Regions from separate parts of the Sporosarcina sp. FSL W7-1349 genome, predicted to be linked through region 3. Evidence: riboswitches for the same ligand, from Rfam matches in the RefSeq annotation. Region 3 holds a riboswitch; each other region holds the start of a gene.
What was found. Region 3 has a riboswitch for S-adenosylmethionine ahead of MKY41_RS17045 (bifunctional homocysteine S-methyltransferase/methylenetetrahydrofolate reductase). Riboswitches for the same ligand answer to the same signal wherever they lie in the genome.
Positions count from the first base shown of each region.

Region 1: linked by a shared signal. The riboswitch ahead of MKY41_RS14715 (methionine biosynthesis PLP-dependent protein) and the one ahead of MKY41_RS17045 (bifunctional homocysteine S-methyltransferase/methylenetetrahydrofolate reductase) in region 3 are both predicted to bind S-adenosylmethionine.
Region 2: linked by a shared signal. The riboswitch ahead of metA (homoserine O-acetyltransferase MetA) and the one ahead of MKY41_RS17045 (bifunctional homocysteine S-methyltransferase/methylenetetrahydrofolate reductase) in region 3 are both predicted to bind S-adenosylmethionine.
Region 4: linked by a shared signal. The riboswitch ahead of metK (methionine adenosyltransferase) and the one ahead of MKY41_RS17045 (bifunctional homocysteine S-methyltransferase/methylenetetrahydrofolate reductase) in region 3 are both predicted to bind S-adenosylmethionine.

Region 1 covers NZ_JBBOOK010000002.1:161,161-164,272, forward strand. Annotated here, with positions in the region: gene MKY41_RS14710 (aldo/keto reductase) at 1-741, opposite strand, end outside; SAM riboswitch class I at 897-1,001, shown strand; gene MKY41_RS14715 (methionine biosynthesis PLP-dependent protein) at 1,315-2,436, shown strand; gene metC (cystathionine beta-lyase) at 2,433-3,112, shown strand, end outside.
Region 2 covers NZ_JBBOOK010000001.1:15,568-18,679, forward strand. Annotated here, with positions in the region: gene MKY41_RS00090 (hypothetical protein) at 1-31, shown strand, start outside; gene MKY41_RS00095 (DUF1273 domain-containing protein) at 46-663, opposite strand; RNA gene ssrS (6S RNA) at 787-981, opposite strand; gene MKY41_RS00105 (AbrB/MazE/SpoVT family DNA-binding domain-containing protein) at 1,034-1,303, opposite strand; SAM riboswitch class I at 1,509-1,615, shown strand; gene metA (homoserine O-acetyltransferase MetA) at 1,885-2,793, shown strand; gene MKY41_RS00115 (acyl-CoA dehydrogenase family protein) at 2,835-3,112, opposite strand, start outside.
Region 3 covers NZ_JBBOOK010000002.1:618,698-621,809, forward strand. Annotated here, with positions in the region: gene bioB (biotin synthase BioB) at 1-318, opposite strand, end outside; gene MKY41_RS17035 (biotin transporter BioY) at 319-912, opposite strand; gene MKY41_RS17040 (histidine kinase) at 1,117-1,302, opposite strand; SAM riboswitch class I at 1,491-1,595, shown strand; gene MKY41_RS17045 (bifunctional homocysteine S-methyltransferase/methylenetetrahydrofolate reductase) at 1,676-3,112, shown strand, end outside.
Region 4 covers NZ_JBBOOK010000003.1:306,045-309,156, reverse strand. Annotated here, with positions in the region: gene metK (methionine adenosyltransferase) at 263-1,468, opposite strand; SAM riboswitch class I at 1,659-1,778, opposite strand; gene pckA (phosphoenolpyruvate carboxykinase (ATP)) at 1,961-3,112, shown strand, end outside.

The sequences.
Region 1 (3,112 bases), 460 kb from region 3:
ATCGAACACGTTCGCATTGTCGATGATCCGGCTTTGCTTCACTGACTTCGGAATGGTCACGACGCCGTTTTGCAAGTCCCAGCGCAGCATCACTTGTGGAACCGTTTTTCCGTATTTCTCGGCGATTTCGACCAACACCGGATTTTCCAGAAGCTGTCCTCGCATGAGAGGGGACCATGCTTCCATCTGAATTCCGTTCTCCTTGCAAAATGCCAGAAGTTCGACTTGTGTCAAGCATGGATGGTATTCGACCTGGTTGACCATCGGCATGATTTCCGCGTCTGCCATCAAGTCCTCCAGATGATGGATGTTGAAGTTGCAGACGCCAATTGCCCGTGCGCGCCCGTCTTTGTAGAGCTTTTCCAACGCTTTCCACGTCTCTTTGTATTTTCCAGCTTCCGGCCAATGGACCAAATAAAGATCGACGTACTCAAGTTCCAACCGTTTCAAACTATCGTCGAATGCCTCTAACGTAGCCTCGAAGCCTTGATCCGAGTTCCACACTTTTGTCGTTACGAAAATTTCCTCACGCGGAACACTCGATTCTTTGAGCGCTCGTCCGACCTCTTCTTCATTGCGATAAATCGCGGCCGTATCGATGCTGCGGTATCCTGCATCCAATGCCCATTTCACCGCGTCTACCACTTCTTCCCCCTTTGACTGGTAAACCCCCAAGCCCATCCACGGCATTTGGACGCCGTTGGACAAAGTAGTACAATCCTGCAAATGTTTAGCTACCATTCCTACCACTCCTACCCATATGTAATACGAACATATTATCACAGAGAACCAATTCGCTACAGAAGGTTGCTTCCCTAGAAAATAGCTCTTGCATTAAAAAGATTCTCATGATAGAGTTGGATAAATTAATCTTTTCACACAACTTCATATTTGTATTCTTATCCAGAGAGACGGAGGGATTGGCCCTACGATGTCTCGGCAACCAGCCTATTTCAGGTATGGTGCTAATTCCAATAGGCGAGCAGCCTTGAAGATAAGGAGATTGACTTCATACATACTGAGGGTCCTCTTCTTCGAAAAGGGCGCTCTTTTTTTATCTTATTCAGCGGGTATTCTCCCGCTGAATAGGGGAACTCAGACTTGGAACGCCGTGTCCTGCGGCAACGTCTGAGTAACCAACATCCTGTTGGCCCAAAGCCTCCGGCGGAATTCACGGATTTTGAAAGGACATCACATTGAGGGTGCCTTACTTTCCGCAAAGAACGCAGAAATTAAGGCAAATCGAACACTTCGCTGTTCGATTCGCAATTACGCCGAGGCGTAATTGATTTCATTTAGAAAAGGATGAACACGATGACTAAGAGAAGTTTGGCAACGACGTTAGTGCAACTGGGGAATCATAGCGATCCCAAAACAGGGGCGATCAATCCGCCGATTTATTTATCCACCGCTTATAAGCATGACGGCATTGGAAAATCGACTGGCTATGATTACACTCGGACCAAAAATCCAACTCGGTCGATTTTGGAAGACGGCATCGCGAAACTGGAAAACGGAGATTCGGGTTTCGCCTGTAGTTCAGGGATGGCGGCAATCCAACTTGTCCTTTCCCTATTCCGTTCGGGAGATGAACTCATCGTCCCGGAAGACATTTACGGAGGTACGTATCGTCTTTTAGACTACTATTCCGATGTGTATTCAATTCATACTACGTATACCGATTTTACTAATATTGAGGCAGTGGAGAAACTCATTTCCGAAAACACTCGGGCTTTATTCATCGAGACGCCGACAAACCCCCTTATGCAGGAAATCGATCTTGCAGCATATGCAAAACTGGCTAAACAGCACGGTCTGCTATTAATTGTCGATAATACCTTCTTGACGCCTTATTTCCAGCGTCCGATTGAAGACGGAGCGGATATCGTCCTCCATAGCGCGACGAAATATATCGGGGGACATAACGACGTCCTCGCCGGTCTCGTCGTGGCGAAAGGCGAAGAACTCTGCGAACGTCTAGGCAAAAACCATAATGCCATCGGGGCGGTGCTCTCCCCTTCCGATTCCTGGCTCATTATCCGTGGCCTCAAAACGCTTCATTTACGAATGAAACAACATGATGCCAACGCGAAGGCGATTGTCGAATATTTGAAGAGCGAACCGAAAGTGACCGACGTCCTCTATGCCGGACGAGGCGGCATGCTGTCGTTCCGTTTAAAAGAGAGCGCATGGGTCGGAACATTCCTGGAAAATCTTCAACTTATTACATTTGCGGAAAGCTTGGGTGGAGTGGAAAGCTTCATCACCTATCCAACGACGCAAACCCATGCCGATATTCCAGTAGAAGAACGGATGCGGCGCGGTGTCTGTGATCGGCTGTTGCGTTTTTCCGTCGGTGTGGAAGAGGCGGAAGATTTGATTGACGACTTGAAGCAAGTATTCGCGAAATTGGAAAGCGGGGTACCCCAACAATGAGCAACCAGCGATTGGAAACGAAATTCATCCACGCATCCACGAGCGGCAACTTTGAACAGAAAACGGGAGCCGTGAATGTACCGATTTATCTATCCTCCACTTTTCATCAGGAAAATTTCGATTCATTCGGCCCGTATGATTATAGCCGTTCGGGCAATCCGACGAGGGATGCGCTGGAAAAGACCATCGCCGAGTTGGAAGGCGGCGCAAGAGGACTGGCATTCGCATCCGGGATTGCAGCCATCTCGTCCGCCTTCATGCTGCTGAAATCTGGGGACCATATTGTGGTGACGGAAGATGTCTATGGCGGGACGTTCCGTTTCATCACGCAAGTATTAACGAAATTCGGCATTGAGCACACATTTGTCGACTTGGCGGATTTGGAAGCGACAGCCCAAGCGATCCGCCCGAATACGAAAGTGATTTACATGGAAACGCCATCGAACCCGCGTCTTGGGATTACGGATATCGCCGCTATCGTTGAGCTGGCTAAAGCGAACGGCTGCCTGACGTTCCTGGATAATACGTTCATGACGCCGCTCTACCAACGTCCGATTGAACTCGGTGTAGATATTGTACTGCATAGCGCAACGAAATTTTTGTCCGGCCATAGCGATATCATCGCTGGATTAGCAGTGACAAAAGATGAAGAACTAGGCAATCAACTTGCCTTCAT
Region 2 (3,112 bases), on a different contig from region 3:
GAATAAGAATAAGATCAATCCAAAGAAATGAACAAAAACCAAGCTTCACGACATGTCAAAATCGGAAGCTTGGTACATATCCTGCAACTGTTCCTCTTCCGCGACGACCTGCAAATCATCCGCCGTAATCGAGAGTACTACATAACCGGTTTTCTCCGCGAACTGATCCGCCATCCGCTTGACAAATTTTGGCGATCCCTCATTCTCCTCGTCATACACAAGCAGCATCCCATCTGAATTCCTCAAGAAAAACTTATCTTTCTCAATGAATTGCCACGGCGCTTCATATGGTTTATTGGTGAGTGGTTTATAAAAATCGGCTTGGGCGACGATGGAATGATATTTCTCCTGTTTCGTCTCGTTCCAGTTCTTCTCTTGCTCCAAAAAAGGCGGCATGACGGCGAGATGCAAATCGGGGTATTCCTCTTGCAAATCCAGAACGACCTCCGCCGCCCATGTCTCGACGCCCAATTGTCCGCTGATGAGCACCCATTCCAGTCCCTCATCCAATAAAGAAGTCAGCCGTTTCTCAATCGCTTTCTTCACAAAGCGGATGCCGGGGTGTTTTTCATCGAAAATACCGAGTTCATGTTGTTTATAGCCTGTTATGACTAGCCGTTTCAATGGCAGCCTCCTCTTATTACCTATTTTCTTATATTTCATCAAAAGGTAGTGATATTTGGAAACAATTTTATCCCCGTTTTAACCCCAATCCTCTTGTAAATACAAAAAAACACCGCCCAATTTGGACGGCGCTTGCTTATAAACATTGATATAATAAGCTTTAGAAAAGCCGCCTTTGCCGTATCGTTAATCATGAAAGTTTTAAACCACCACTCCTCAAAGTGGGTGTTCGCAAGAACGTTCCTGTTTGTCCCGATTGCCTAAGAAATCGGGCCTGCCATTCCAGTTCTTATATAAAACTCCCTTTTACAGCTTAAAGGTTAAAACTTAATGTGTATACGAACAATGCAGCTTGTATATTGATTATATACGAGCAGTGGATTGTTTTCAATAGAAAATAATTCCACGATTATTGATTCTGTGCAATTTCGTCCAGAAGAATCTGGGCGCCTTTCGGACTCAAGTACATGCCGTTGGAATACATCTTGTTTTCCGGAGTCACTTCACCTGTTACAGCACAGGCTTCACTGATTGTGTATTTGCGTAATAGGATCATATCCTCATCCACAAAAATCTCCATCGGAGTCCCTGTACCTAGTTGCAACGTATTTCGTAATTCTTTTGGAATGACGATGCGGCCCAACTGGTCTACCTTTCTCACAATACCTAAACTTCGCATATAGTTGAATTCTCCTTTACTTCTATTTTTTATATAACTTATCTTCATTGTACTGGAAAATAAAAAAAACGCCAGAAATAAGAAAAAGTCCTATAACAGAAATTATCGGGTATCAAGCAGAAGATTCTAAACTCAGAGAAAAGGACGTTTACTTTCCAGTTTTTAATAGTATAATTAAGGATAGCCTAAACAATACAATCAAATATTCTTATCAAGAGAAGCTGAGGGACCTGGCCCGATGACGCTTCAGCAACCTCCACTCCGTGAGAAAGGTGCTACTTCCATCAAGATTGAATTCTTGAGAGATAAGAACAGAGCGAATGACAAAACCCTCTTTTCTTATCATATAGAAAAGAGGGTTTTCTGTATTTGATTTTAACTAATGTCAGCTGGCTGATTTCAGTTAAGGGCCTCCGGCGTATGTCAAAGATTTTGAAATGAGTTAAGGTTGGCAACTAAAGGACTCGACGTCCAGTTTCTAAATTGCCGTAAAGAACGCAGAAATGAAGGCCAATCAAAATTTGGACGTATTTACACCGAGGCGTAATTGAGTAGATATTATGAAAAGGGAGAGATGGGTTATGCCGATTAATATTCCGAAACACTTGCCGGCAGGCGAATTACTGAAAGAAGAAAAAATCTTTGTCATGGACGAGGACCGGGCCGTTTCACAAGATATTCGTCCGTTGAATATTATAATCTTGAACTTGATGCCGGAAAAGGAGAAGACCGAATTACAGCTCCTACGGCTGTTGGGAAATACGCCGTTGCAGGTGAATATTACGTTCATGACGATGGCTACACATGAATCGAAGAATACGAGCAAATTCCATTTAGACGCCTTCTATCAAACATTCGATGAAGTAAAAAACCGCCGTTTTGACGGAATGATCATCACGGGTGCCCCTATCGAACATTTGGAATTCGAAGATGTGAATTATTGGGAAGAATTGAAAACGATCATGGACTGGTCGAAGGACAATGTCACTTCCGTGCTCCATATCTGTTGGGGGGCCCAAGCCGCGTTATACCATCATTACGGCATTAATAAGCATGAGCTTCCTCATAAGTGCTCCGGGGTCTACGATCATACGTTGACCGATCCTACGATCAATCTGGCCCGCGGATTCAATGATGAATTCAAAGCACCGCATTCCCGTTATACGGAAGTGGCTCTGGAAGATATCGAAAACGATCCACGTTTAATCCTATTGGCCAAATCGGACGATGCAGGAGCCTTTATTATCATTTCCAAAGATGAAAAGCATATTATGATTACCGGCCACCTGGAATACGACGCCACGACGTTGGCTGAAGAGTACGAGCGTGATTTGCAAAAAGGCATCGATATTGCACTGCCTGAAAACTATTTCCCGAACGACGATGTGAATGCAAGCCCGGTCAACTCCTGGCGCTCCCATACACATCTTTTGTTTTCCAATTGGCTGAACTACTATGTTTACCAACAAACCCCTTACGAATGGAATTAAGGGCTGTCCCTCGCCGATCTGTCGATTGGCGAGGCGTTTTTTCATTTACTTAAGAACTTTTGAATCGCCTGTTGAGCGAGTTTCGTCTTTTCCATGTCTTCCATCGGTGGATTATAAAGACCTGCCCGTACGTTCAAATAATACCGGTGCATCGGATTGGATTCGGATAATGCGCGGGATCCGACAATGCGCATCGCCTTGTCCACGACTTGGATCGCTGCGTTGGTGACGGCCACTTTCGTAACACTGAGCGCCTCGTCGAAATGGGAACGGTCCTTTGCCTGTTCATAGCGCTCAATCGTACCGTAAAGAAGATGGC
Region 3 (3,112 bases):
GCCCGCGTTGACTGCAGCTGCGCGCTCGGCGCCCGCCACGATCTCTTCCTGTTTCATCATGGCGTATTTCTCAACAGGTGCCTTGGACACGATGGACTGCGCACAATAGCCGCAGTTTTCCGGGCAGAGACCGGATTTCGTATTGATGATCATGTTCAGCTTCACTTTATTCCCGAAGTGATGTTTGCGAATTTGGTACGCTCCGTGCAGAAGCGGCAATAAATCCTCATCTGGACTGTCTAGGATGGCCAGCGCCTCTTCGTCCGTCAATTGGTAGCCCTTCAGCACTTGTTCGGCCAACTTGTTATAATCCCTCATTTATCCATGCCTCACTTTCAATATCTTATACATGCGATGACCGAAAATCCCAGCCAAAACCGCAAGCAAGATGTCTTTTGGCAGCGGCGGCATCATCCAAATCCAAGCTACTTTATACGTAAACGCATCTGGGGCCGCTGCCCAGAACTTATACGCAAAATACAACCAGTTCGTGCCTAGGACGTAGTTGACCACCATCGCGGCAAGAGCAGCTACGATGTACCTTTGCAATTTCCCGTTTTTCTCTACGATTTCCCCTGCTACATACGCTGTTAAGATGAAGGACACGACAAATCCAAATGTCGGATTTAAGATAAACCCGAATCCGCCTTGGAATTTCGAAAATACCGGTGCCCCTGCGAGTCCGATACACATATAGACCGTCATCGCAATTGCGCCAATCCGACTTCCAAGTAGAAGCCCGGCGAGAATCGCAAAGAACGTCTGCAAAGTGATCGGCACTCCACCGATAACAAGAAACGGTACAAACGACGTAATATTGGCACCGATCATCATCAGTGCGGCAAACATCCCACTATACACAAGCGTCAAGGCACTTATGCCACTTTTCGACTTCACTGTTGCTGTCCCCACTTCCCACACCCCCCCGCGTTCAGTTATCTTTATCAGAATAAAATATAACTCATTTTGTGTCAATGTAATATTAAATATAGTTAACACATAGAGTGTCTTAAAAGTGGCCTGATCGTAAACATGCCTGATTAGAAAGCTAGCCCCGAGCCAAGATTTAATAATTTCCTGACAAAAAAAAAAAAACGGATGGCTTATCGCCACCCGTCAGTTTTTTCCTCCTTCATTTTTCGGGAAAAGGAAAAACGAAATGCCCCCGCTCACGATCATTGCTCCAATGGTAATGAATACACGAGATGTCGGCGGGACTTCCTGATAATTTTTACTCAACATCATCCAGCTGAACCCGCCGACAACGAACATAATCGGGATGATAAATTTCAAAGCTCTCAATCATTTCACCCTCTGCTTGCTTTGTTCTGATGCTTTCTATAATACCACACTCCTGGAACAGAATTCGCTTTTGGTAAAACAGACCCTACTCCTCCTAATCCGATACATTACTCGGGATTTTCAGAAAAGACTTGACGTCAGGGCTTTTTAACGATACGATGTTTTCAACAATTCAAATAAAATAATGATTCTTATCAAGAGAAGCTGAGGGAACTGGCCCGGGGAAGCTTCAGCAACCAGCCGGGCGGCAAGGTGCTACCTCCAGCAGGCCTCAATCGCCTGGAAGATAAGAAGGAGTGAATATACACGTCTAAAGCCTTCTTTCTGAATGAAGGCTTTTTTTACTTTAATTAAGAAAGGGAGAACAAAATCCATGTCATTGCTAGATAAATTGAAAACCGATGTGCTGACCGCTGATGGTGCCATCGGGACTCTACTTTATTCGTATGGAATCGACTTTTGCTATGAAGAATTGAATGTTGAAAAGCCTGAAATTATTGAAAAGATCCACCAAGATTATATCCAGGCGGGAGCAGACGTCATTCAGACGAACACTTACAGCGCGAACGCTCTGAAACTGGCACGCTATGGCATGGAAGACCGGGTGAAAGAGTTCAATGAGGCAGCCATCCAGATTGCGAAGAAAGCGGCGGCTCCCGGCGGACAGTTTGTGCTCGGTACGATTGGGGGCATTCGCGGCATCCGGAAAAGCGATGCTACCTTGCAAGAAATCCAGTCGATCGTCCAGCAACAGGCGCAACATTTGCTGATGGGAGATCCAGATGGAATTTTGCTCGAAACATATTACGATTTTGAGGAATTATCCGCTGTCGTCCAGTTGCTTCGCACTATGACCGACACCCCGATCATCGCCCAAGTATCGATGGATGAACCGGGCGTGTTGCAAAACGGTCTTTCCTTGAATGAAGCACTTCATCGATTGGAGGCGCTCGGTGCGGATGTAGTCGGCGTCAACTGTCGTCTCGGCCCGTTCCATACAAACCAAGCATTTGAAGAAGTCACTTTGCCGGAGAAGGCATTTTTATCCGCCTACCCGAATGCGAGCCTTCTTGACGTAGAAGATGGCCGGATCGTCTATGTATCCGAAGCGGATTATTTCGGCCGGGCCGCCCTGTCCCTTCGCAATGAAGGGGTCCGTTTGATCGGCGGCTGCTGCGGTACGACACCGAAGCATATTGAAGCGGCGAAAAAACAGCTCGCCGGACTGGCGCCAGTCGTGGCGAAAGAAGTGAAACAGCAGAAACCGGTCGTCATCCGGGAAGCAAAACCGGCTGTCAACGAACCGATCCACGAAAAAGTGAAGCGGGAGCGGTCTGTCATCGTCGAACTCGACACGCCGCGGACACTAGAAATTGAAAAATTCGTCGAAGGTGCCAACTTGCTGAACGAAGCAGGTGTCGATGCCATCACAATGGCCGATAACTCGCTCGCCTCGCCGCGGATCAGCAATGTTGCAATGGGCGCAATCTTGAAACAACAGTACAACATCCGGCCGCTCATCCATATTACATGCCGTGACCGTAACCTGATCGGCTTACAATCACATTTGATGGGGCTGGATGCGCTCGATATCCAAGATATTCTAGCCGTTACGGGAGACCCGACGAAAGTGGGCGACTTCCCGGGTGCAACCAATGTCTACGACGTCAACAGTATGGAATTAACACAACTGATCAAGCAGTTGAATGAAGGGATTTCCTTCTCCGGCAAACCGCTGAAGAAGAAAGCATCCTTCTCGGTCGCAGCCGCCTTCAACCCGAATGTCCGGGTGGTAGAGCGTGCCGTCAAG
Region 4 (3,112 bases), on a different contig from region 3:
CAGGGTTCGGTGTAAGATAACAGCGCTTGGCACAAACTATCAGCAAGTGGATCTAAGTATCGGCTGTTGATGCAATGTATCAGCGTTTGAAATGAAGTATCAGTCATTGGAGCAAAATATCAGCATATGGCGCGGGTTATCAGCACTTGACTCAATACATCAAAGATTGATGAGAGTTATAGCGTGAGAGTACAGTATCAGCGCTTCGCAAAATCCAAAAGGAAGGCCGCCATTTTCGGGCGCCCTTCCTTTAATCATTCAATCATCCAATCACGCGCTCCGCCAACTCCCTGAGCGCATTCGCTTTATCCGTCTGTTCCCATGGCAATTCGATATCGGTACGTCCGAAATGTCCGTATGCCGCCGTTTGCTGATAAATTGGGCGGCGCAGGTCGAGCATTTTAATAATGCCGGCCGGACGCAGGTCGAACAACTCTCGTACCAAGTCCACTAATTTGCTCTCTTCAATTTTACCGGTGCCAAATGTATCAACATTGATCGAGACCGGTTTAGCCACTCCGATTGCGTAAGCCAGTTGTACTTCACAACGATCCGCCAAATCTGCCGCCACAATGTTTTTCGCTACATACCGTGCCGCATAGGAGGCAGAGCGGTCAACTTTCGTCGCGTCTTTCCCTGAAAACGCACCGCCGCCGTGCCGCGCATAGCCGCCGTATGTATCGACGATGATTTTTCGGCCTGTCAGACCCGCATCCCCTTGAGGGCCCCCGATGACAAATCTTCCGGATGGATTAATGAAATATTTTGTGTCTTCATCCAACAACTCTTCCGGAACGACCGCACCGATGACGACTTCTTTCATATCCCGGGTGATCTGCTCAATGGTCACTTCTGGATGATGCTGCGTCGAGATGACGATCGTGTCGATCCGTACCGGTTTATTCTCCTCATCGTATTCCACTGTCACTTGTGTTTTTCCGTCCGGACGCAAATAAGGGAGGATTTCCTCTTTGCGCACTTCGGACAGGCGACGTGACAATTTATGTGCCAAACTGATCGGCAAAGGCATTAATTCCGGTGTTTCATTACAAGCAAATCCGAACATGAGACCTTGGTCTCCTGCCCCAATTGCTTCTAACTCTTCGTCCGTCATCGTCCCTTCCCGTGCTTCCAATGCTTGGTCAACTCCTGCTGCAATTTCAGGAGATTGCTCATCGATGGAAGTGAGAACCGCCGATGTTTCCCAGTCGAATCCGAATTTCGCGCGTGTATATCCGATTCCCTTCACCGTTTCCCGTACCACTTTCGGAATATCCACATACGTAGTTGTCGTAATTTCACCTGTGACCAAGACTAGCCCGGTCGTGATTGTTGTTTCGCAAGCCACCCGTGCATTCGCATCTTCCTTTAAGATGGCGTCGAGGATAGCGTCCGAAATCTGATCGCACATTTTATCCGGATGGCCCTCGGTTACAGATTCTGACGTGAACAATTTACGGTTTGACATACAATTTCCTCCTATATCCTACGAGATTGATACGGTACTCATAAGTCCCATGTTAAGTTTGTCCAGAATGAAGTACAAACTTTAAGCCATTTCGAGCTTTAACACGAGGGATAAAGGGCAATCTAATAAAAAAAGCCCTTCACTCACGTAAAAACATGAGGAAAGGCATGATTTCGAAAAGCACCTTTCACTCTTATCGTTCAAGGAATTTTACCTTGGTCCAGGTTTGGCACCTTCTCGCAGACGATTATGTCTTTGCAGGTTGCCGGGTTTCATAGGGCCTGACCCCTCCACCAGCTCGGGATAAGAGTATCCGTTCATACCTATGCTACGAAATTTTTTCTTCCTTGTCAACAATGTATGGCAATTGTGTCTAATTCATTGAGGTTGCAAATTAGTGTAGATTATTATTGGTAATGTGTTATACTATTCGTGAATTGTGATGGACACCCAAAAATTTAGGGATTATATGCAAAGGACGGTACTTACATTATGATTTCAGCGAAAATTGGCGATGCACTAAAAAATCTTCTTGCAGGAGAAAATGTAAACATCCAGCTTTCGGTGCCACAACTGGTCGAAAAGGCGACTTCCCGTGGAGAGGCTCAGCTTACAGCAGACGGAGCCATCACTGCGCGGACAGGAAAATATACAGGACGTTCCCCGGAAGATAAGTATATCGTCGAGGAAGCGTCTTCCAAAGACAAAATTGACTGGGGCAAAGTGAACCGGCCGATTTCCTCCGAAATTTTCGATTCCTTATATACGAAAGTGCTGGATCACCTTTCCAAAAAGGATGAGCTTTTCGTTTTCAAAGGATTTGCAGGTGCAGATAAGGACTCTCGCTTGGCTATCCAAGTCGTCAACGAATATGCATGGCAGAACCTCTTCGTCCACCAATTGTTCATCCGTCCGACGGAAGAAGAATTGAAAACGCACGAAGCCCAGTTCACCATTCTGGCGGCTCCTTCATTCAAAGCAGATCCGGCTGTAGACGGTACTCATTCTGAGACTTTCATCATCGTTTCACTTGAAAAGCGCATTGTTTTGATCGGTGGTACGGAATATGCTGGGGAAATGAAAAAATCCATCTTCTCCATCATGAACTACCTTCTTCCTGAACAAGGTGTCCTTCCGATGCACTGCTCGGCGAACGTCGGCGAAGCAGGCGATGTTGCCCTATTCTTCGGCCTTTCCGGCACAGGGAAAACGACACTTTCAGCGGATGCTGACCGCAAGCTGATCGGTGACGATGAGCACGGTTGGTCCGATAATGGCGTCTTCAACATCGAAGGCGGATGCTATGCAAAATGCATCAACTTGTCCGAAGAAAAAGAGCCGGAAATCTTCGGTGCGATCAAATTCGGTTCAGTTCTGGAAAACGTCGTTATCGACGAAGATACACGCATTCCGGATTACGATGATAACTCGTTGACGGAAAACACGCGTGCAGCTTACCCGATTCAGAATATCGAGAATATTGTCATGCCGTCTGTCGCAGGCCACCCGAAAACCATCGTCTTCTTGACGGCGGATGCATTCGGCGTATTGCCTCCGATTTCAAAATTGACGAAGGAACAAGCGATGTACCACTTCCTTAGCGGATTCACTTCTAAATTGGCAGGTACAGAGCGTGGCATCACT